Regions from separate parts of the Arthrobacter sp. LT660 genome, predicted to be linked through region 1. Evidence: riboswitches for the same ligand, from Rfam matches in the RefSeq annotation. Region 1 holds a riboswitch; each other region holds the start of a gene.
What was found. A riboswitch is a leader RNA that binds a small molecule or an ion and turns the genes downstream of it on or off. The one in region 1 is predicted to bind S-adenosylmethionine.
Positions count from the first base shown of each region.

Region 2: another riboswitch for S-adenosylmethionine. It lies ahead of AC0QSG_RS10900 (OsmC family protein); the one in region 1 lies ahead of AC0QSG_RS01005 (bifunctional o-acetylhomoserine/o-acetylserine sulfhydrylase).
Region 3: another riboswitch for S-adenosylmethionine. It lies ahead of AC0QSG_RS09085 (methylenetetrahydrofolate reductase); the one in region 1 lies ahead of AC0QSG_RS01005 (bifunctional o-acetylhomoserine/o-acetylserine sulfhydrylase).
Region 4: another riboswitch for S-adenosylmethionine. It lies ahead of AC0QSG_RS13145 (acyl-CoA dehydrogenase family protein); the one in region 1 lies ahead of AC0QSG_RS01005 (bifunctional o-acetylhomoserine/o-acetylserine sulfhydrylase).

Region 1 covers NZ_CM149651.1:224,915-230,373, reverse strand. The annotation lists gene AC0QSG_RS01025 (DMT family transporter) at 1-402, opposite strand, end outside; gene AC0QSG_RS01020 (RNA-binding S4 domain-containing protein) at 491-718, shown strand; gene AC0QSG_RS01015 (alpha/beta hydrolase) at 723-1,388, opposite strand; gene metX (homoserine O-acetyltransferase MetX) at 1,421-2,500, opposite strand; gene AC0QSG_RS01005 (bifunctional o-acetylhomoserine/o-acetylserine sulfhydrylase) at 2,578-3,921, opposite strand; SAM riboswitch class IV at 3,996-4,113, opposite strand; gene AC0QSG_RS01000 (VOC family protein) at 4,249-4,890, shown strand; gene AC0QSG_RS00995 (CPBP family intramembrane glutamic endopeptidase) at 4,988-5,459, opposite strand, start outside.
Region 2 covers NZ_CM149651.1:2,357,622-2,363,080, forward strand. The annotation lists gene AC0QSG_RS10890 (alpha/beta fold hydrolase) at 1-306, opposite strand, end outside; gene AC0QSG_RS10895 (IS1380 family transposase) at 777-2,171, shown strand; SAM riboswitch class IV at 2,520-2,635, shown strand; gene AC0QSG_RS10900 (OsmC family protein) at 2,672-2,935, shown strand; gene AC0QSG_RS10905 (OsmC family protein) at 2,954-3,217, shown strand; gene AC0QSG_RS10910 (aldo/keto reductase) at 3,230-4,189, opposite strand; gene AC0QSG_RS10915 (maleylpyruvate isomerase family mycothiol-dependent enzyme) at 4,825-5,459, opposite strand, start outside.
Region 3 covers NZ_CM149651.1:1,962,063-1,967,521, reverse strand. The annotation lists gene AC0QSG_RS09090 (IS1380 family transposase) at 54-1,448, opposite strand; SAM riboswitch class I at 1,781-1,886, shown strand; gene AC0QSG_RS09085 (methylenetetrahydrofolate reductase) at 1,974-2,882, shown strand; gene metE (5-methyltetrahydropteroyltriglutamate--homocysteine S-methyltransferase) at 2,938-5,352, shown strand.
Region 4 covers NZ_CM149651.1:2,814,921-2,820,379, reverse strand. The annotation lists gene AC0QSG_RS13155 (ABC transporter permease) at 1-337, opposite strand, end outside; gene AC0QSG_RS13150 (ABC transporter substrate-binding protein) at 344-1,999, opposite strand; SAM riboswitch class I at 2,093-2,182, opposite strand; gene AC0QSG_RS13145 (acyl-CoA dehydrogenase family protein) at 2,563-3,819, opposite strand; SAM riboswitch class I at 3,828-3,925, opposite strand; SAM riboswitch class I at 4,151-4,241, shown strand; gene AC0QSG_RS13140 (ABC transporter ATP-binding protein) at 4,247-5,077, shown strand; gene AC0QSG_RS13135 (aliphatic sulfonate ABC transporter substrate-binding protein) at 5,155-5,459, shown strand, end outside.

The DNA of each region.
Region 1 (5,459 bases):
GGTGACAATGGCCAGGGTGAACAGTGCGATGCCGATCAGCGGCACGGACGTGGTCTGGCCGACCACCAGGTAGGCGCCCAGGACCCCCGCCCCGAGGTACCAGCGGGGAAACTCCCGGCGACCGACCGCCCGGCGCATCGCCCGCCACCCCGCTCGTCCGCGGGGCAGCAACGCCGTCGCGGCTATCAGCACCGTCAGGCCGACGCCGAAGCTGATGCCCGCCGCGCCGATGGGATCCTCCATCGTGAATCCCAGGGCGCCGTTGACCCTGCCCTGGAGGGGAATGATCGTTCCCGCCGCGAGCGCGAGGCCGAGGCCGAGCCACGTGGGGATCGAGCCCGCTGCGGGGCGCGCGGAGCCCTGGGAGTGCGGGGCGGTGGGGGCAGGTTTCCGGGTGCTCATCGACTCACCATGTTACGCGGATGCACGCCGGCAGGGCGGCAAACCGGCCGCGTTCGCGCGAAGGCGCCAACTGCCGGATGATGGGTCCATGAGCATTCCCGAACCCGCACCCGTTCAGATCCGCGACGAATCCATCCGCCTCGGCCAGCTGCTGAAGCTTTCCTCCCTGGCGGAGGACGGAATCCAGGCCAAGGAATTCGTGGAGAACGGGCTGGTGAAGGTCAACGGCGAGATCGAGACGCGCCGGGGGCGCCAGCTCCGCGCCGGAGACACCGTGGAGGTCAACGGCGAGGTCATCGTCGTCGAACAGGGCTAGTCCCCTAGCCGACGGGGGCCTCGCGGGCGTCGAGGACGGCCCGGTGCAGGAACTCGGAGACGTGGCCCATCTCCGGCTGGGAAATGCTGTGCTGCATGCCCGCGTAGAGCATCTTGGTCAGATGGGTGTTCTCGGTCGCCCAGTCGTGGGTGAACGCGATCTTGTCCTCGGTGATGACCTGGTCCGCCTGGCCCCGACCCCAGAACAGCGGCGTGCCGGCGGCCTTTACCCCGGCGTCGTCAAAGAAGTCGCTGCCCGTGGCGGGCACCGCGAAGCCGGAGAGTCCGACGACGGCGGCGACGTCGCTCGGGCGGTGGCGCAGCGCGCTGGTGGCGACGGCCATGCCCATGGAAAAGCCCAACAGCGTCACCGACGAGTGGTTCCCGCGGACGGTGTCGAGCCACGCCCAGACATCGGCCACGGACTTCTCGACCTTCTCCACGGAGAAGTCGGGCTCGTGCATCAGCGGGAACCAGGTGAACCCGGGGCCGAGCGCGTGCGGCGCCCGCACGGAGGCGATCGTGAACTCCTCCGGGAGCAGCGGGGCGAGCCCCATCAGGTCCGCCTCGTTGGAGAGATAGCCATGGAAGGCCACCAGCAGGGGCGTTCCGGCCCGCTCCGATTCGGGACGGGACCAGACAACTACGGGGTTCGAAGACGATTCGCTCATGGTTCCATTGAACCACAGTCAAGGTTGACGCTTCAATCGTTTCGCGTCGGTTGCCCGTACAGCGATCCGCGAAGCCCCCCGTCGAGCTGCTCGATGTCCGTGAGGAACCCGTCGTGCCCCAGCGGAGAAGAGATGTAGCGGACCGCGGGCCGTCCGGGCAGCGCGGCCGCCAGCCGCTCCGACTGCGCCGGCCAGTACAGCCGGTCGCTGTCGACCGCCGCAACGACGAATTCGACGGAGCCGAGCCCCGCGAGAGCCGCATCGACTCCCCCGCGCCCACGGCCGACGTCGTGGCTCATCAGCGACTCCGTCAGCACCAGGTAGCTGTTCGCGTCGAACCGCCCCGACAGCTTCGCCGCCTGGTGGTCGAGGTAGCTCTCGACCTGGTAGCGACCGCGTTCCATGGTCGCCGACCCGAGTGGCTCCTCGCCCGGCTGCGGCCGCCGCCCGAAACGGACGTCGAGTTCCGGTTCGGAGCGGTAGGTGATGTGGGCGATGCGCCGGGCCAACCCGAGCCCGGCGACCGGCGCCGTCCCGCCGTAGTAGTCGCCACCGGCGAAATGGGGGTCGAGGCGGATCGCGGCGGTCTGCGCCTGCGCGAAGGCGATCTGTTCCGCACTCGCCTCGGCCGCGGCGGCGATGACCACGCACGCCCCGACCCGCCCGGGGAACTCGGCGGCCCATTCCAGCGCCCGGGCACCTCCGAGGGAGCCCCCGATCACGCTGTGCCAGCGGGCGACGCCGAGGGCGTCGGCCAAGCGCGCCTCGGCGCGGACGGAATCGCGGACCGTGGTGAACGGGAAGCGCGACCCCCAGGGCGCGCCGTCCGGATCCGGGCTGGACGGCCCGGAGGTCCCGTTGCAACCGCCGACCATGTTGGCGGCCACGACGAAGTAGCGGTCGGTGTCCAACGTCTTGCCGGGCCCGACGAATCCGTCCCACCAGCCGGGTTCGTCAGAGTCCCCGCGGGCGACGTGCGGGTCCCCCGTGAGGGCGTGCTGCAGCAGGACGGCGTTGGACGCGTCGGCGTTCAACCGGCCCCACGTTTCGTATCCGATGACGAGCTCGGGCAGCCAGCCGCCCGTCTCGAAATCGAAGGCGCCGGTGCGCAGGGTCCGCGGAACGCCGTCGGTCCGCGGACCGACGGCGTTCGGAGCGGCGCGCTCCGACGTCGCGTTGAAGTCGAGGGTCACCGGGCCGCCTGCAGGTCCGAGGGCGCGGCCCGGCGGACGGCGTCGAACCCGGCCAACAGGTCGGCGATGATGTCATCGACGTGCTCCAAGCCGACCGACAACCGCACCAGCCCGGGAGTGACCCCGGCGGCGGCCCGCTCGGCCTCGCCCAACTGCGCGTGGGTCGTCGACGCCGGGTGGATGACCAGCGAACGGACGTCGCCGATGTTGGCCACGTTGGAGTGCAGTTCCAGCCCGTCGACGAAGGCCTGTCCCGCTTCCGCGCCGCCCTCCAGGTCGAACGCGACGATCGCGCCGGTGCCGCGCGGTCCGTACTTGTGCCCCCGTTCGAACCACGGGCTCGACGGCAGGCCGGCGAAGGCCACGGAGCGAACGGACTCCCGCGCCTGAAGCCATTCGGCGACCTTCTGCGCGTTGGAGACGTGGCGCTCCATACGCAGGCTCAGCGTTTCCAGGCCCTGGGCGATCAGGAACGCGTTCAGCGGGGCCGCCGCGGAACCGAGGTCCCGCAGCAGTTGGACGCGGGCCTTCAGGATGTAGGCCAGGTTGGCTCCGAGGGCGCCGCCGACGCCGAGGTCGCGGGCGAACACCAACCCGTTGTAGGACTCGTCCGGCGTGTTGAACGTCGGGAACCGCTCGGGGTCCCGCGCGAAGTCGAAGTTGCCGGAGTCCACGATCACGCCGGCGATCGCGGTTCCGTGCCCGCCGAGGTACTTGGTGGCCGAGTGCACAACGATGTCCGCGCCCCATTCGATGGGGCGGATCAGGTACGGAGTCGCCAGCGTGTTGTCCACGATGAGCGGGACGCCGGCCTCGTGGGCCGCGGCGGCGAGGCCCTCGATGTCCAGCACGTCCTGCCGGGGATTCGAAACCACCTCGCCGAAGAAGGCCTTGGTGTTCGGCCGGACCGCCGCGCGCCAGTGTTCGAGGTTGTCGGGATCCTCGACGAACGTCGTCTCGATGCCCAATCGACGCAGCGTGTGCTTGAACAGGTTCTGCGTCCCGCCGTAGAGGCTCGGGCTGGCCACGATGTGGTCGCCCGACTCGGCGACGTTCAGGATCGCGAAGGTCGTGGCGGCCTGGCCGGAGGCCAGGAGGAGAGCGCCGACGCCGCCCTCGAGGTCGGCGATGCGGTTTTCCACGGCCTCGGCCGTGGGATTGCCGATGCGCGTGTAGATGGGCGCGAGTTCCTGTAGCGCGAACCGCGCCGCCGCGCTCTCCGCGCTCGGGAAGACGAACGACGTCGTCTGGTAGATCGGCAGGGCGCGCGCCCCGGTTGCCGCGTCGGGTGTTTGTCCCGCGTGGATCTGGCGCGTCTCAAAGGACCAGTTGGTGGACATTGTGGTGCTCCTCTTTCGTCTGAGGGGCCGCACCAAACGGAGTTGCCACACGGAGTGTGACGCCGCCCGGAACCGACCCGCGCTTGCCCCGCGCCACGCTTGGCGCCGAGCCCGGTCCTCACCCGGGGCACCCCACCGCGGGTGGAGGGTTGCCGGCCAGCAAACCGGGGTTTCGCGCTGGCACTCATGACCTGTAGAACAGTTTCGCGGATGCCGCCGCGCCCCGCAAGCGACGCCCGGCGAATATGACGGGGTTTGACACAGCCCTCGGCTCAAGTAAGGACGTCCTAAGTCGAGACGCACCTCACAAAGTGCCATCATGGGCACATGAGGTTGGACCACGTTTCATACGCTTGCGGACAGGATGGGTTGGCGGCCACCGCCGACCGCATCAAAGACACTCTGGGGATCGAGTCCGTCAAGGGCGGCGTGCATCCCCGGTTCGGCACACGGAATGTCATTTTCCCCTTGCTGAACAACCAATACCTGGAGGTCGTCGAGGTGCTCGCGCACCCGGCCTCTGACAAGGCGCCGTTCGGCCAGGCCGTGCGTGCGCGGTCGGAAATGGGCGGAGGATGGATGGGCTGGTGCGTCGCCGTCGACGACCTGGCCCCCTTCGAGGAGCGGCTCGGCCGGTCCTCGGTTCCCGGGAACCGGAAGTTCCCGGACGGCCAGGAACTGACGTGGCAGCAGATCGGCATCAAGGGACTCATCGCGGACCCGCAGGTTCCCTACATGTTGCGCTGGGACGACGGAACCGAGAACCTGCACCCGTCTCGCGCGCTGGAGCCGGTGGGGCGGATCTCCCGGATCAGCATCGCCGGCTCCAGGGAGCGGGTGCGCGAATGGCTGGGAACGCCGGAGCAGAGCCCCCTGGAGGGAGTGGACGTCGAGTGGCAGGCGCCCAACGGGACGCCGGGCATCATGTCCGTGACCTTCGAGACTCCCAAGGGATCGATCACGCTGTAGCGGGACGGGACCTTGCGGACAGGACCGCGGGACACGAAGTGCGGGCCGGACATCCACTGTCCGGCCCGCGCCGCTTAACCGAGGTGAACTGCTTGAGCTAGGTGCCCAGCCCGATCGCCGGTCCGATCAGCGCGTAGCCGACGAACCCGGCCGTATCGAGCAAGGCGTGGGCGATGACCAGGGGCATTACCCGGCGGTACTTGAGGTACAACCACCCGAAGACCAGCCCCATCAGGAAGTTCCCCACGAACGGGCCGAAACCCTGGTAGAGGTGGTAGCTTCCGCGCAGGAGCGCGCTGGCGACCACCACGGCCCACGGGCCCCACGCCAGACGGCGCAACCTGTCGAAGAGGTAGCCGACGGCCACCGTTTCCTCGAGGAGGCCGTGGCGCACCGCGGACAGCACCAGGACCGGTATGGTCCACCAGTAGGGTTCCAGGGCGGACGGCACGATGGCCGTGGTCGCCCCCAACGCCCGGCCCGCGGCGTAGACGCCCAGCGTTCCCGCGCCGATCACGGCGAACAGCCCGAAACCCCACCCCAGATCGCGCCAAGGCCTCCGGAAGTCC
Region 2 (5,459 bases), 1.4 Mb from region 1:
CAGCACGCGCACGGAGTGGCGGACCCATTCCTTGATGCCGTACTCGGTGCCCGGCGCCACGATTGACTGGCCGTAGCCGATCGAGTCGATCGCGATGCAGCGGCCGAGTTCGGAGATCTCCGGGAGGTTCAGCCACCAGTTCGCGGCCGCGGTGACGCCGGTGCCGGAACCGTGCAGGAAGAGGATCGGGGTGCCCTCGCCGAGCTCGTGGTAGTGGGTGACCTCGCCGGGAGCGGTCTCGAGCCACTTGTCCTCGAGGCCGAAGAACTCGTCGGTGGTGTAGTCGGGAATCTGAACTGTGGTCATGGCGCACTCCTGTTGCTCGTCGTCGCGCAGAGGTCCTCGCGGACCCGCGGCCTGGGTGGGGCGGCCCTGCGCAAGCGCAGGGGTCCCCTCCCCATCCAGCCTAGGGACGCCAGCGCACTGAGCCACGGAGGCGTTCCGCCAGACGGCACAGTGGCAACGGGACAAAGGCCACGGCACGACGGCGGCGCGCCACCAGCGGGCACCCCGCGAGTGCTCCCGTCCCGGGTCCCGCCAGCTCGCCGGATGGGGCGTCCCGAGACGGCCGCGAGCGCGAGCGCGGTTCCCCGCACTTCCGGCTCCGCACCCTGCACGATCTTTTCCCTTTCGGCCGAATCCTCGCTGGCCTAAGCCTTGATCCACTGAGGAGCTGTGGCGGGGCCGCGCGTAATTAAAGACGAAATGCCCAGCATTTCAGGGAAAATTGGACTTGCGATAGAACAACAATCCTGAAATAGAAGGGCATCTCGCAGATGCAAGTTTCTCACAGTGCCGCCGCCGTGTCAGTTTCCTTCGACGAGCCCAACCTCATCGCTGCCGCGGGGCTGGTTCCCATCATGGAATTGGCCCGGGGCACTGGGCTGCACGATTTGGCGGACCGGCGGCTCACGGTGCCCACCGACAAGGGAGCGAACGCGGGGTTGAAGGTCGCTTCGCTGGTGGCCGGGATGGTTGCCGGCGCCGATTCGATCGACGACATGTCCCTGTTGCGCCACGGCGGGATGAACCGTGTTTTCAACGCCGCCTATGCGCCCTCGACCCTGGGATCGTTCCTGCGATCCTTCACCTTTGGACACGTCCGCCAGATCGACGCTGTCGCTTCCCTCTTCCTGGCCAACCTCGCCGACCGGGCCCCGTTGCTGGGACACCCCGGAGCATCCGACTTCGTGTTCGTCGATGTCGACGACACGATCGTGGAGGTCCACGGCTACCAGAAGCAGGGCTCCGGATACGGATATTCCGGGATCCGCGGACTGAACTCCCTGCTGGCGACCGCGTCCACGAAGGACACCGCCCCGGTGATCCTGGCCCAACGGTTGCGCAAGGGCGCGGCGAACTCCGCCCGCGGCGCCAAGCGCCTGATCGCCGACGCGTTGGCGACCGTCAAACGCGTCCAGGCCGGCCCGCCGGTGCTCTGCCGCTTCGATTCGGCCTACTACGGCCACGCACCGTTATCCGCCGCACTGGCTGGCGGAGCAGATGTCTCGGTCACCGTGCGCATGGACCCAGCGGTGAAACGGGCCATCGCCGGCATCGAGGACTCCGCGTGGAAGAGCATCGAATACACCGACGCCGTCTTCGACGAGGCCGCCGGCACGTGGATCTCCCGCGCCGAAGTCGCCGAAACACCCTTCACGGCGTTCTCCTCCCGCAGCAAAAGCGACCACGTCAACGGCCGGCTCGTCGTCCGCCGCATCCCGGAACTGAACCGGCAAGCCGGACCGGGACAGGGGACGTTGTTCGAGGCGCACCGGTTCCACGCGTTCTTCACCACCGTCGCCGACGACGTCCTGGACACGGTCGCCGCCGACAAGGTCCACCGCAAACACGCCATCATCGAACAGGTCAACGCCGACCTGAAAAACAGCGCCCTGGCCCACCTTCCCTCCGGGCACTTCGGCGCCAACGGCGCGTGGCTGGGCATCGCGGCCATGGCCTACAACCTCACCCGCACCGCAGGGATGCTCGCGGTCGGGAAATTCGGCAAGGCCAGGACCGCCACCATCCGCACCAAACTGGTCAACGTCCCGGCGCGAATCGCCGCCAGCGCCCGGAAAATCCGATTACGCCTGCCCGAAGCATGGCCCTGGCAACAAGCATGGGAGAAGCTCTTCGCCGCCGTCCACGCACCACCACAACCAGCCTAGGAAAACCATCCACCAGCCGCCCCGCGGCGCCACCCGGAAACCAACGTGGAACACCAACGGCAGCGAGGCCGGACCATCCACAACGCCCAACGTCAGGTTGCTCAAGGACTCAAGCAATCAGCCGAGTAATCACTGCGGCTCGGTGGATCAAAGCTAAGAGCCGCCGAACGTGTTCAGCATGGGTTCTGGGCAATTGCCGGATCCGGCTGACGGCTCCCATTCTGCTCCGGCACGGCCGTTTAGGCGAAGGCCGCCGCCGAAACCGCCCGCGTCGACATGTTTCGGCGAGTTGCGGTTCGTGACGAAACCCTTGAACCAACCCGCCATCCCCCGTCAGACTCGTCGGAGAATCAAGAGTTCCAACCACGGGCCCTGGCCGGTTGGACGGCAACCCTCCCGCTGTAGCGGGGTGCCCCAGGTGAGGATTCGACGCCGGCCCGGCTTGGGCGGCGTAAGTATGGCGACGTGCCTGGCATGCGCCACGACACCAAGGATCGGTCATGACCCAGACTTCCCTGCAGGATCTGAACGAGGTTCGCGCCGCGCGGCTCGACGACGCCGGAGCCTTCTGGTCCGGCAAAATCGCCGCCGACGCAGCGAACGCCCGCCTGACGTATGGCGCACGGGGGGCCGGCGAGGGTTCGGTGGCCACCCGCATCACGACCGGAGGACACGAATTCACCGTCGACGAGCCGGCCGGGCTGGCCGGCGACAACGCGGCGGCGAGCCCGGTGGAATACGCGCTCGGCGCCTTGGCCTCCTGACAGGTGGTGGTCTACAGGTTGTACGCCCATCAGCTCGGCATCCGGGTAGACGACATCACGATCGACGCCGAGGGGGACCTCGACGTGCGCGGTCTGTTCGGCGCCGACGCAACGGTCCGGCCGGGCTTTTCCGCGGTTCGCCTGCGTGTGGTCATCACCGGACCGGAATCGCAGGAGAGCTACGACGAACTGCGGCGGACCGTCGACGAACGCTGCCCGGTGCTGGACCTGTTCGCCAACCCGACGCCGGTGGAGATCGAGGTGGCCGCGAACCCGGCCTGATAGGGCAGGGGACTACGGCAGCGGGCGTCCGCGCGCGGCCGTCCAGAGGGCGTACCAGTCGTCGGAGGCCATGGCCTCGGCGACGCGTTCGGCGTCGGCGCAGGCCGCGATGCGGCCGGGGTTCGACGTCCCGACGACGGGCCGGATATTCGCGGGGTGGCGCATCAGCCAGCCCAGTACGACGGACTCCGGCGCGCAATCCAAGCGTCGCGCCAGGGCGGCGACCATGCGGGAAGCCTCCGCGTCCGCCGGTTCCGTCCCCGCGCCGTCGGCCGGCCGGCCGCTGTAGCGCCCCTGGGCCAGCGGGCCCCAGGCCTGGAGTTCGACGCCGTTGGCGGTGCAGTATTCGAGCGCGCCCCGCGGGAAGGATACGTCGGCGCCCTCCGCGTGGTTGACGAGGACGCCGGCCTCCAGCCAGCCGAGCCGGTGGAGGCTCATCTCCAACTGGTTGACGGCCAGCGGCTCGTCGAGGGCGGACTGCAGCGCAGCCATCTGCTCGGCGGACATGTTGGAGACGCCCAGCCGGCGCACCTTGCCGGCGGCCTTGAGATCGGCGTAGGCGCCAGCGATCTCGGCCGGGGTGGCCAGCGGGTCCGGCCGGTGGATGAGTAGCGTGTCCACGTGGTCCGCGCCCAGGCGCCGCAGGCTGTCCTCGACCCGGGCGGCGATGGTCGCGGCGGAGGCGTCGTAGCGTCCCGGGGTCTCGGTCGTCCCGAGGATGATGCCGCACTTGGTCTGCAGGTGGAGCCGGTCGCGGAGCTCGGGGCGTTCGGCGAGGACGCGGCCGAACACCTCCTCCGACTTCCCGTTGCGGTAGATGTCCGCGTGGTCGAACACGGTGATCCCGGCCTCCAGCGCGGCGTCGACGGCGCGGTGCGCCTCGGAAACGTCGGCGGCCTCGAGCGGGCCGGCGCCCCAACCACCGCCCAGGCCCATGCATCCAAAGATCAGGCGGGATCCGGCGTCGTGCATGCTGGTGCTCCTTCGGTAGGTGGACTCACAGCGTACGACGCCGGTGCGCGCCGGCGTCGTACGCGCTCGGGTCGGCACGTATCGGCAATCCCTCGCCGCCGTCGAATCCCACAGTGTGGAGGCGCGTTCCGAGCGCAAGCAGCACAGCGATCCGCACCCGGCCAGAGATCAATTTTCATCAGGACCCCAACAGACCTTGACAAGATTCGTCACTCAAGGTCTAGTCTCTTAGGTAGATCCAAACGGCCTCCCCCAAGGGCCAACAGGATCACGCGGCCCCGCCGTCCCCCAAGTGGCGGGCCCGCCAGCATCGGACCAGGCCAATGCCGATGCAGAACCAGTGCCCCCACCCCTAGGCAGGGCGGGGGCACTCTGTTGTTTGGACCGGCCCACGCTGTTTGGACCGGCCGACCCCCTTCAACGACGCCGACACGCCAGGCAATGCCGCGTTTTACAAAATGATTACTCCCGGGTAGTGTTCCAACAGATCCAATGCTTCCCCCAAGCCGCTTGGATCTTTCGTTCCCGCCTTCCCCCAAGTGGCGGGAACGCGTGCCAAACCCAAGAGGCGGCACATGAAAACGCCCCCGCCGATGAGACCGGCGGGGGCGTTTTCGCGCTTGAGGGGTACGGCGTCACCAGGGGGGCAGCGTCGGCAGGGGGCCGTCGGCTTCCAAATATCCGGCATGGCCACGGGACAGCCATTCGAGCAGGCCCTCCCGGTCCGATTCCACGCGCAGGGCGCCGTCGCCGATCACCCACTCGTCGCGCTCCTCCGTCACCAGGGTCATTCCGGGGGCGTCCTTGGCCCGCATGGTGCGCACCGCCGCCTCGAGGGCGTCGAGCACCGAGTCGGGATCGGCCTCCTCTATGGTCCAGGCGGTGTCCAAGTCGTTGTGGTGGACGACGACCTCGGCGATGCGCAGTGCCACGATGGAGAGCACGGGGATCCGCTTGCCGTGCAGGTGCACCTCCTCGACCGCAAGGTCGCCCGTCAGCCGCCGGGCCTGCTCGGAGAAGTACGCCGCGGACTCCCGGAAAGCATCGAGCAGTTCCTTCCGCGGGCGGGCGGCGATCTCCGCGATCTCCGCGTCGCGGACCTCCCGGGACGCGTAGGGCTGCTGCTCCTCGCCCGTGACGGCCCAATCAATGAGCTTGACCAGGGCGCGACCGTTGGAGGCCAAGTGCGCAATGACGTCGGCGCGGCTCCAGCTCCCGCACAGCGACGGCCGGGGAAGTTCGTCGTCCGCCAGCGACTCGATCGTGGCCA
Region 3 (5,459 bases), 1.7 Mb from region 1:
GTGTTCCACGTTGTTTTTCCGGTAGTGCCGCGGTACGGCTGACTGGTCGGTTTTCAGGAAGGTTGTGGTGGTGCGTTCACTGCGGTGAAGAGTCGTTCCCACGCCGATTGCCAGGGCCATGCCTCGGGTAGGCGTAAGCGGATTCTTCGGCCACTGGAGGCGATTCGGGCCGGGACGTTGACGAGCTTGGCCCGGATTGTTGCGGTCCTGGCTTTGGTGAACTTCCCAGCGGCCAGGACGCCCGCGGTCCGGGCGAGGTTGTAGGCCATTACGGCCAGCGCCAGCCAGGCGGAGTTCGCCCCGAAGTGCCCGGATGGAAGGTGTGCCAGGGCACTGTTTTTCAGGTCGGCGTTGACTTGTTCGATGATGGCGTGTTTGCGGTGGGCCGCATCCGCGGCGACTGTGTCCAGAACGTCGTTGGTGACGGTGGTGAAGAACGCGTGGAACCGATGCGCCTGGAACAGGGTCGGCTGGCCGACTCCGGATTGCGGGTTCAGCTCGGGTATGCGGCGCACGACGAGGCGTCCGGTGACTTGTTCGCCCTTCTTGCGGGAGGTGAACGCGGTGAAGGATGTTTCGGCGACTTCCGCGCGGGAAATCCAGGCGCCGGCGTCCTCGTCGAAGACCGCGTCGGTGTATTCGATGGTTGTCCACGCGGAGTCCTCGATGCCGGCGATGGCGCGTTTCACTGCCTGGTCCATGCGCACGGTTACCGAGATATCGGCCCTGGCGGCCAGGGCGGCGGATACCGGCGCGTGGCCGTAGTAGGCCGAATCGAAGCGGCAGAGCACCGGGGCCCCCTCACGGATGCGCCCCAACGTGGACAGGGCATCGGCAACCAGCCGCCTGGCGCCGCGGGCCGAGTTCGCCGCGCCCTTGCGCAACCGTTGGGCCAAAACGATCGGGGCGGCGTCCTTCGTGGAGGCGGTGGCCAGGAGGGCGTTCAGTCCCCGCACCCCGGAGTAGCCGTAGCCCGATCCCTGTTTCTGGTAGCCGTGGACCTCGATGATCGTGTCGTCGACATCGACGAAGACGAAGCCGGGGTCCGAGGGGTTTCCCAGTGGTGCTGCCCTGTCGGCGAGGTTGACCAGGAAGCGGGAGGCAACCGCGTCGATCTGGCGGACGTGTCCGAAGGTAAAGGACCGCAGGAACGAGCCCAGAGTCGAGGGAGCATAGGCGGAGCTGAAGATCCGTTTGGTACCGCCGTGGCGCAGCACTGCCATGTCGTCGATGGAATCCGCCCCGGCGGTCATCCCGGCCACCAGCGAGGTGACCTTCAAGCCGGCGTTCGCGCCCTTGTCCGTGGGCACAGTGAGCCGCGCGTCGGCCAGTTCGCGCAAGCCCGCGTCCCTGGCCAATCCGAGGATCGGCACCAGCCCCGCGGCAGACACGAGGTTGGGCTCGTCGAAGGAAACTGACACGGCGGAGGGACTGTGGGAAACTTGCACCTGCGAGATGCCCTTCTGATTCAGGAAACTTGTTCTGTGGTAAGTCCAATTTTCCCTGAAAAGACGGGCATCTCCTCATTAATGACGTCCTACCCCACCTGAGCCCGTCGGTGGATCAAGGCTAAGGCGCGCTCCGCGGCGACGCACCCGTCCCCGGTCCCGCGCCCCGCCCGCCGGGCGCGTCACAATCGCTTCACATGACGCGGTGCGGCGGCTCGGTGACGCGTGTGGCGGCCCGGCGCCGGTCACATCCGGTCATATTCCGGATGATGAAGCGCCGCGCGACGGACGGCTTGCGGGGCCGTCCGGGCCCTGCGTTAGATAGTGGAACCCAACCATCAAGAGCGGCCGAGAGATCTGGATCGATGACGCCGCAGCAACCATCCGAGGGCCCCGTGGGGGCCGCGCGAACGGTGCTACCGCCAGAAGCGATGGAGACGCATCAGCGACGCCACCCGGACCCGCGGCATGCCACCGGACCGGACCGCCGCCGCACTCCTTCGCTGTGACAATGCGAGGAGAACCATGTCCGAACACAACGTCGGCGCAGCCCCACCGGCGCTGTCCTACGAGCTGTACCCGCCGGCCAACGAACGCGCCGCCGCCAGGGTCTTCGAGACCATCGAGGCGCTGGCCGGCACCAACCCCGACTACGTGTCCGTCACCTCCAGCGGGACGCCTGCCCGCCGCGAGGCCACCATCGAACTCGTGGGCCACCTGGTCCGCAACACCGCGCTGCGGCCCCTGGCGCACCTGATCTGCGTGGGGGAGAGCCGCGCCACCCTGGACGCCCTTGTCACCCGCCTGGTCGGGCTGGGCGTCCGCGGGGTGCTGGCACTGCGCGGGGACCTCCCCGCGGAGCCGGACGCGAACCGCGGGGAGCTCCGCTACGCCGGCGAGCTGGTGGAGCTGATCCGCGGCGTCGAGCGGCGCCACGCGGCGTCGTTGGCCGGCGGCAGGCTGGCCGTCGGGGTGGCGGCGTATCCGCGCCGGCACCCGGAGTCGCCGTCGTTCGAGCACGACGTCGAGGTGCTGCTGGCGAAGGAGCGTTCCGGCGCCAACTTCGCCATCACCCAGGTCTACTTCGAGCGCTCCGACTACACCGGCCTCGTGGAGGCCGCGCGCCGCGCCGGGGTCAGGATTCCGATCGTCCCCGGCATCATCCCGTTCGACAGCGTGCGGCGCCTGACCCGCCTCGCCGCGATGTCCGGCGTCGAACCGGGCAGGGACCTGCTGCACCGCCTCGAAACGGCGGACAGCGACGGCGAACGACGCCGGATCGGCGTCGCCAGCGCCGTCGAGCTGGCCAAGGGCGCGTTCGATGACGGCGCCCCCGGCCTGCACCTCTACACGTTCAACGATCCGCAGGGCTCGCTGGAAGTCGTCGAGGCGCTCGAGATCTCCAAGGCAGCACCGCAACGCGTGCCCGCCTAGGCGGCGCGCACGCACACCGACCCACCGACCGATTCACCGCAAAAGGAGCACCACCATGACCACCCACCAGAACAGCTTCCCCGCCGCCACCATCCTCGGATACCCCCGGATCGGACCGAACCGCGAACTCAAGCGCGCCATCGAGGCCCACTGGGCCGGCAAGCTCGACGCCGACGGCCTGGACCGGGCGTCCGAGGCCCTGCAGGACGCCACCATCGACCGGCTGACCGGCCTCGGACTCGGCGCGGCGGACTCCTCCATCCCCGCCGACTTCGCCCTCTACGACCAGGTGCTGGACACCACCGCCGCCCTCGGCGCCTTGCCGACGCGCTTCGCCGACCTCGCCGAATCGGACGGGTCGCTGGACACCGACGGGTACTTCACGCTGGCCCGCGGCGACGCCGAGCGCCCGCCGCTGGAAATGACCAAGTGGTTCGACACGAACTACCACTACCTGGTCCCGGAGATCGGCCCGGACACGACGTTCGCGCCGCTCGCCCACCGCCTCACCAGCCTCGTGGCCCGGCAGAGCCGCCGCGGAAACACCCTCCGTCCCGTCCTGGTCGGCCCGGTGACCTACCTGCTGCTGGCCAAGGCCGAGGACGGCGCACCCGAGGGCTTCGACCCGTTGTCGCGGCTGGACGACGCCGTTGCCGCCTACGAGGGCATCATCGGCGCGCTCGGAGACGCCGGCGCCGAATGGGTGCAGCTGGACGAGCCGGCCCTGGTCACCGACCGCGGCGGCGAACTGGCCGTCGCCGGCGGCGTCGTCGAGGGCGCCTACCGTGCGCTGGCCGCAGCAACGCGGGCAGGCTCGGGGCCGGCCCTGTTCGTCACCACCGGCTACGGCACCGCCGGAAACCGCCGCGCGCCAGGTGAGGCCCTCGCACTGCTCGCGTCCGCCGGCGTCCAGGCAGTGCACGCGGACCTCGTCGCCGGGGACCTCCTGGCCGACGCCGGGGTGCATGCCTTCCGCGCCGCCAACGGCGGCGCCGCGACGCTGGTCGCCGGCGTCGTGAACGGCCACAACATCTGGCGCAACGACCTCGCCGCGTCGCTGTCCACGCTGGACAAGTTGACCGCGGGCGGCGGCAAGGTGTCCGTCGCGACCTCGACGTCGCTGTTCCACGTCCCGCACCAGGTCGACATCGAGACCAACCTCCCGGGCCACCTGCGGGACTGGATGGCGTTCGCGGACGAGAAGACCACCGAGGTCCTTACCCTGGCCCGCGGACTCGCCACCGGGCCGGACGCCATCGCGGACGAGGTCGGGGCGGCCACCGCGGCCCTCGCGGCGCGGGCCACCGGCGAAGGCGTCCGCAAGGAGGCCATCCGCCGGCGGACCGGGAGCCTCACGGCCGCGGACTTCACCCGGCCCGACGGCGCCGTCCGCGCGGCGGCGCAGCAGGAGCGGCTCGGGCTGCCGGTGCTGCCGACCACCACGATCGGTTCCTTCCCGCAGACCGGCGACGTCCGCAAGGCCCGCTCCGGGCAGCGCAACGGCGCCATCACGGATGCGGCCTACGAGGGCTTCCTGCGCGAGGAGATCGCCCGCGTGGTGCGGCTCCAGGAGGACCTCGGCCTGGACGTGCTGGTCCACGGCGAGCCCGAGCGCAACGACATGGTCCAGTACTTCGCCGAGAACTTCGACGGGTTCGAGACCACCGAGCACGGATGGGTCCAGTCCTACGGTTCACGCTGCACCCGTCCGTCGATCCTCTGGGGAGACGTCAGCCGCCCGGCGGCGTTCACCGTCCCGTGGACCGCGTACGCGCAGTCCCTGACCCCGCGTCCGCTCAAGGGCATGCTGACCGGTCCGGTGACCATCCTCGCGTGGTCCTTCGTCCGCGAGGACCAGCCTCTGTCCGAGACGGCGAACCAGGTGGCGCTCGCGCTGCGCGACGAGATCGCCGACCTCGAGACCGCGGGCACCGCGATCATCCAGGTCGACGAGCCGGCCCTGCGCGAACTGCTGCCGCTGCGCGCCGAGGACCAGGAGGCCTACCTCGACTGGTCGGTGAATTCGTTCCGCCTGGCGACCTCGGGCGTGCGCACGGACACCCAGATCCACACGCACCTGTGCTACTCCGAGTTCGGCGAGGTCATCCGCGCCATCGACGGCCTGAACGCCGACGTGACCAGCATCGAGGCGGCCAGGTCCCGCCTCGAGGTCGTCGGGGACCTGGCCGGATACGGCTACGAACGCGGGATCGGCCCGGGCGTCTACGACATCCACTCCCCGCGGGTGCCCTCCACGGCGGAGGTCACGGACCTCATCCGAACCGCGCTGACGGCGGTGCCGGCGCGCCACCTGTGGATCAACCCGGACTGCGGGCTCAAGACCCGCGGATACCAGGAGACGACGGCGGCGCTGCGCAACCTGGTCGACGCCACCGCCGCGGTGCGCGCCGAACTGGACGCCACCGTGGGCACCGCCGCGGACCGGGCCGCCCAGGGCCACACCGCCTGAGCGGACCGGTGGCACCAGCGCACCAGCAGCACCGCAGCACAGCAAGACCGCGGTGCCCGGCCCCTGGCGGGCCGGGCACCGCCCCCACCCCTGACGAAGGAGCCCCT
Region 4 (5,459 bases), 970 kb from region 1:
GGACCGCGCCGACGAACGCACTGCCGGCCAGCGCCAGCGTGGACGCGATGACGGAGCCGATGCGTTCCGAAACGGGTTGCCCCGAAGCGAGCGAGTAGCCCACGTCTCCGCGGAGGATGTCCGCGAGCTGGCCGACGTACTGCACCAACAGCGGCTGGTCATAGCCGTACTGGGCCTTCATGGCGGCGATTGTCGCCGGGTCGGCTGCCGCATCGGCGGAGAGGAAGATCGTCACGGGATCGTTGGGCAGGAGCTGCACGGCCAGGAAGACCAGCGTGTAGGCGAGCCAGACGACCAACAGGGACTGTCCGATCCTTCTCGCGATGTAGGCGGCCACGGCGGACTACTCCCCGGTCTTCCAGGCGCCCTGGAATATGGGCGCGGTTCCGGAGGTGAATTCCACGTGTGAGCCCGGGGCTCCCCCGTAGACCTGCACCTCGTCCCACAAGACCAGCGAAAGTGCCTGGTCGACAACCAGTTGACGCTGTTCCTCGGCCACGAGTTCCAGATGTTCCTCGTCGCTGGCCGCGGCGCGTTCCTCGGCGAAGAGTGAGTTGAGGTCCTTGTCCGCGTTGAGCGTCTGGGTGTTGCTCTCCGGTCCGAAGACCGGGCCGAGTCCCCCGTAGGCGAACTGCCGGGTGCCGAAGAACTCGATGTTGGGGTCGATCATGGCCGTGGCGAGGAACGTGTTGTCCGCTGCTCGGTTGACCAGCTTCACGCCGATCTGGCGCCACTGCTGCTCGATCAGTTCGAAGGCGGGTTTGATCACCACGGAGTTGTTGGAGGAGGTGACGGTGACCTGCAGCTTCTCGCCGTCCTTTTCGCGGATGCCGTCTGTTCCGACCTTCCAACCCGCCTCGTCGAGCAACTGCTTGGACTTCTCGGGCTCGTAGGCGAGTTCCGCGGAAAGGTCGACGTATCCGGGCGCCGCGCGGTTGAGCACCGACCCGGCAATCTCGTAGCTATCCGAAAGCACGGTGTCCTTAATGGTCTGGCGGTCAATGCCGACCTGCAGTGCCTGACGCACCTTGACGTCGGCGAGCTTGCCGCTGCCGATGCGCACGGCGGCCATGTTCGCCGTTAGGTCCACGCCCTTCGCGGGAAGCACCTGCGCTCCTCCGGCTGCCAGCGCCGCCTCATCGGCAGGCTGCAGGCCGCGGACGAGGTCCACCTGGCCGGACTGCACGGCGCCGGCACGGTGGGCAACCTCCGGTAGGTACTTCACGGCGAGCTTGTCCAAATAGGCCGCACCCTGGTTCTCGGCCGTCTCGGGGGCCCACGCGTAGTCGGCTCGCTTGGCGAACACGACCTCCTCGTCCGTCTTCTCGGACTCGAACACAAACGGGCCCGAGCCGACGATCTTCGAGATTGCGGACTGGCCCGCGTTGTCCAGCTTCAAAGTTTCCGGGGAAACCAGTCCGGCGGTCACCGAAGAGGTCGCCCGGAGGAAGTTTGCGTCCGGGCTCTTCAGCGTGACCTTCACCTGGCTGTCGGCAAGAACCTCGGCGGACTTGTAGGACGCGAAGTCGACGTTCGGCTGCACCTGGGCGGCCTCGACCCCCAGACCCAGGGCGTCGAGGTTGGCCTTCACGGCCTGCGCGTCCAGCGGCGTCCCGTCGGAGAACGTCACGCCATCGCGGATGGTGAATGTGAACTCGGTCTTGTCCGCGTTGGCCTCGAACTTGCTCGCAATCCATCCGACCAGCTCGCCGTTCTCAGCGTCGAAGTAGGTGAGGCGGTCGAGCACGCTGTTGAGGACGTTCGCCTTCTCGTAGAAGCGCGCGGCCTGGGTCTGCCAATTGTTGATCGGAGTGACCTCGGCATAGGTGAACGTTCCGCCCTGCACCGGCTCGCCGGCGGCGGCCGACGGCTGGTTGCCGGACGCGCCCGATCCGCAGGCCGCCAATGCCAAGGAGGCGGCTCCCAACAGTGCGACGAGTGCGGAAGCGCGGCGAACGGTGCCGCGGCCGGGACGGGAAATACGGGGTGTGGGTTCCATAGTGGATCCTCTCGGTTGTTACCGAGGAACGCTCTGTCCGCAGCTGTGTGGACGTCGGCGGACCGACGTTTAAGAACCTGCGGAGTCTGGCAATCTCCATCGGTCCTGGCATGAGCACCGGCCCCGAGGGGGTGGTTGCTGCGGCGTCAATGAGCCAGGTCTCTCAGCCGCTCTGGATGGTTGTCGTGTGACTGCGGAACCTCCGCGGTCATGTTTAAAGTGTCTTGCAGGATCTTCGATGTGACCAAGGATTACGGCGATATGGCGAAACAAACGGACACGAACCGGCTTGGTGACTCATTCGTTCAATGTTGCTCCAGATGACGCCGGGTTACGTGAGAGTGCGGCGCCGAGTAGCCGGACCGCATTTTTGCGAGGAGTCTGACCGCGACTAGGCGAGGCCAGCGGTCCTCGTCCTCGCGATGGGATGTGGGAGGTGCTCCAGACCGGGTGAAAATATCGAGATCTCCCGGAATTTCGGCAGGTCTCGGCAATATTGGGCGGTCTCGGCTGCAGGAGGGCGGGAGCGGTCGCGGTCGCGGCACCGCCAACCGACCAACCGCTCAACGCGCGAAACCCACCTGGGCCACGTCTCCCACGGCGTCGAACTTCCGCGGGGCGGTTCCATTGACCTCGTAGTCCCCGACGATCCGCGCCTTGTAGATGGTCGGGTTGTGGGTCGCGACCGTGCGCGCGTTCCGCCAGTGGCGGTCCAGGTTGCACACGCGCGCCGTGGACGAGGCGCCGAGACCGTCGAAGAGCTTGGACGCCGCGGACAGCACCAGCGGCTGGACCACGGTCTGCGCGCGGTTGGCGGCCAGCTCGCACACGGCCCACCGCTCGGCCTCCGTCAGCCCCGACTCGCCATCCACGGACTCGACCTCCGCGACGGCGGCCAGCACCACGGCGTCGACCGCGAACGCCGTGGAGGACATCTCTCCGATGAGCTGCAACACCTGCGGCTCCTCACGGACGGGAACGCCCGTACCGGTGCTGAATGTCCGGGTCCGTGCCTGGACGGCCGCGCGGGCGTCGGCCAGCGCGGCCCTCGAGATCCCGGCCAGCACGGCGAGCAGAACCAGCTGGAAGACGGCCGATTCCACGTGCGCCTCGAGCTCGGCCGGCCGAAGCAGGGTGTCGACCGGAACGTCGTCGAAGGTCGTAGATCCCGTGCCGGTCAACTGCTGGCCGAAGCCGTCCCAATCGTCGAAGATCCGCACGCCGGAGTGCTGCGTCGATACGACGGCGATGTGGCGCCCGGCGACGCCCGGCACCGTCGCCGCGACTGCCGCCCAATCGGCGAAGATGGTGCCGGTGCAGTAGTACTTTTTGCCCGTCAGCCGCAACAGGCCGTCGTGTTCCAGGAGCCGGGTGTTGAGCGTTCCGAGTTCATTGCCTCCGCGCTCGGTGTACGCGTTGCCGACCAGCTGTCCCCCGACGAAGCGGGCAAACCAGCGGTTGCGGACCTCCGCGTCGTCCAGCGTCAGGACGGATTCGACGAACCCGACGTGCGAACGGAGCAGGTGGGACACCTGCGAGTCCGCCTCGGCCAACTCGATGAGCAGCCGGAAGGTGTCCGCCAGCGATGCCCCGTAGCCGCCGTCCGCCTCCGGCACGCGCAGGGCGCCGAACCGCAGCTGGTTGAGCCATCCGACCTGCTCGTAGGGCAGCACCCGCTCGGCGTCGCGCACCGCGGCGCCCTCCGCGATGCGCTCGAAGACGGGCCGAAACACGTCGGCCAGCTCGTCGTAGTGGCTGGTTGCGGGCACGCCCGGAGTCAGTTTGATCAGGTGGCGGGCGGGGACAGGGAACTGCTCCACAGTGAATCACTCCATCGGACCTAGCGTGAGCACCTACCTCCCGACGGACGGGAAGGGGTTGCTGCGGCGTCATGGAGCCAGGACTCTCGGCCGCTCTGGATGGTTTGTTGACTCATTTGTACCCGGCCATCGCGGGCTCGCCAAACATCGGACTGCCTCTCCGGGCGCGATTCCGGGATCCAGCGCCCCGTAAATATCCTGAAGATTCGGTGCAAGGACACGCCTTTGCCGAAGTTTCTTCGAAAAATACGCACACCGAAGTATTACGCCGAATGTTTCGGGGATGCGTCGTAACTTGCCGAATGCGCCGGGATGACATTAAGTTGACTCAATACCATCCCGAGCGGCCGAGAGATCTGGCTTGTTGACGCCGCAGCAACCACCCCGTCCGGGGACGGTGCTAACGCCAGGACCGATGGAGTTGAGCATGAGCACCACCACCGCGCCGGACAACCGGCGGACATCCACTTCCACCCGCCAGCCGGGTTCCGCGCTGCCCGTCTCGTTCTCCGGCCTCGGCCGCGCGTTCGGCGACGGCGACGCCCGCCGCGCCGTCCTCGAATCCATAGATTTCGACGTCGTTGCCGGCGAGGTGCTGGCCATCCTCGGTCCCAGCGGCTGCGGCAAATCAACCCTCCTGCGAGCGGTGGCGGGCCTCGACCGTCCGACCAGCGGCGGGGTGTCCATCGACGGACGCGACATCCACGGTCTCGACGACCGCTCCGCCGTCGCCTTCCAGGAACCGCGGCTGCTGCCGTGGCAGACCGTCCGGCGGAACGTCGCGCTCGGACTCCCGCGCGGGACGCCCAAGGCGGAGGGTGCGGAACGGATCGCGGAACTGCTGGACCTCGTCGAGCTGTCCGGACACGCCGACCACCGCCCCCGCGAGATCTCCGGCGGCATGGCCCAGCGCGCCTCGCTGGCGCGGGCGCTGGCCCGCCGTCCGGGCGTGCTCCTGCTGGACGAGCCCTTCGGCGCGCTCGATGCCCTCACGCGGCTGAAGATGCAGGACCTGCTCCTGGACATCCACCGCGCCCACCCCGCCACGGTCCTCCTGGTCACGCACGACGTCGACGAGGCCCTCCAGCTCGCGGACCGCGTCCTGGTCCTCGGCCGGGTTCCCGGGCAGGAGGGCGCCGGCATCACCCAGGTCCTCACGGTCCCCGGCGAGCGCCCGCGCGACCGCGCGTCCGCCGAACTGGCCCGTCTGCGCTCGTCCCTGCTCGAAAGCCTCGGCGTCGACTCCCACCGACACTGACACCGGCTTACCCACCGACACCCCCGGCCGACGTCGGCCACCACCCGCATCCCACACCGCATCCCCGAAGGAACCCCATGATTTCCCACGCCCTGTCCCCCGTCTCCCGCCGCCGTTTCCTCGGACTCGGCGCCGCCGGTGCCGCCGCCGCGCTCCTGACCGCCTGCGCGGGCGAGGGCTCCGGTTCGGAGGCCGCGGCCGGCGCCGCCAAGACGCTGAACATCGACTTCGCCACCTACAACCCGCTCAGTCTGGTCATCAAGGAAAAGGGTTGGCTCGAGGCCACGCTGAAGGAGCAGGGCGTAACGGTCAACTGGCTCCAGTCCGCCGGGTCGAACAAGGCCAACGAGGCCCTGCGCGCCGACGCCATCCAGGTGGGTTC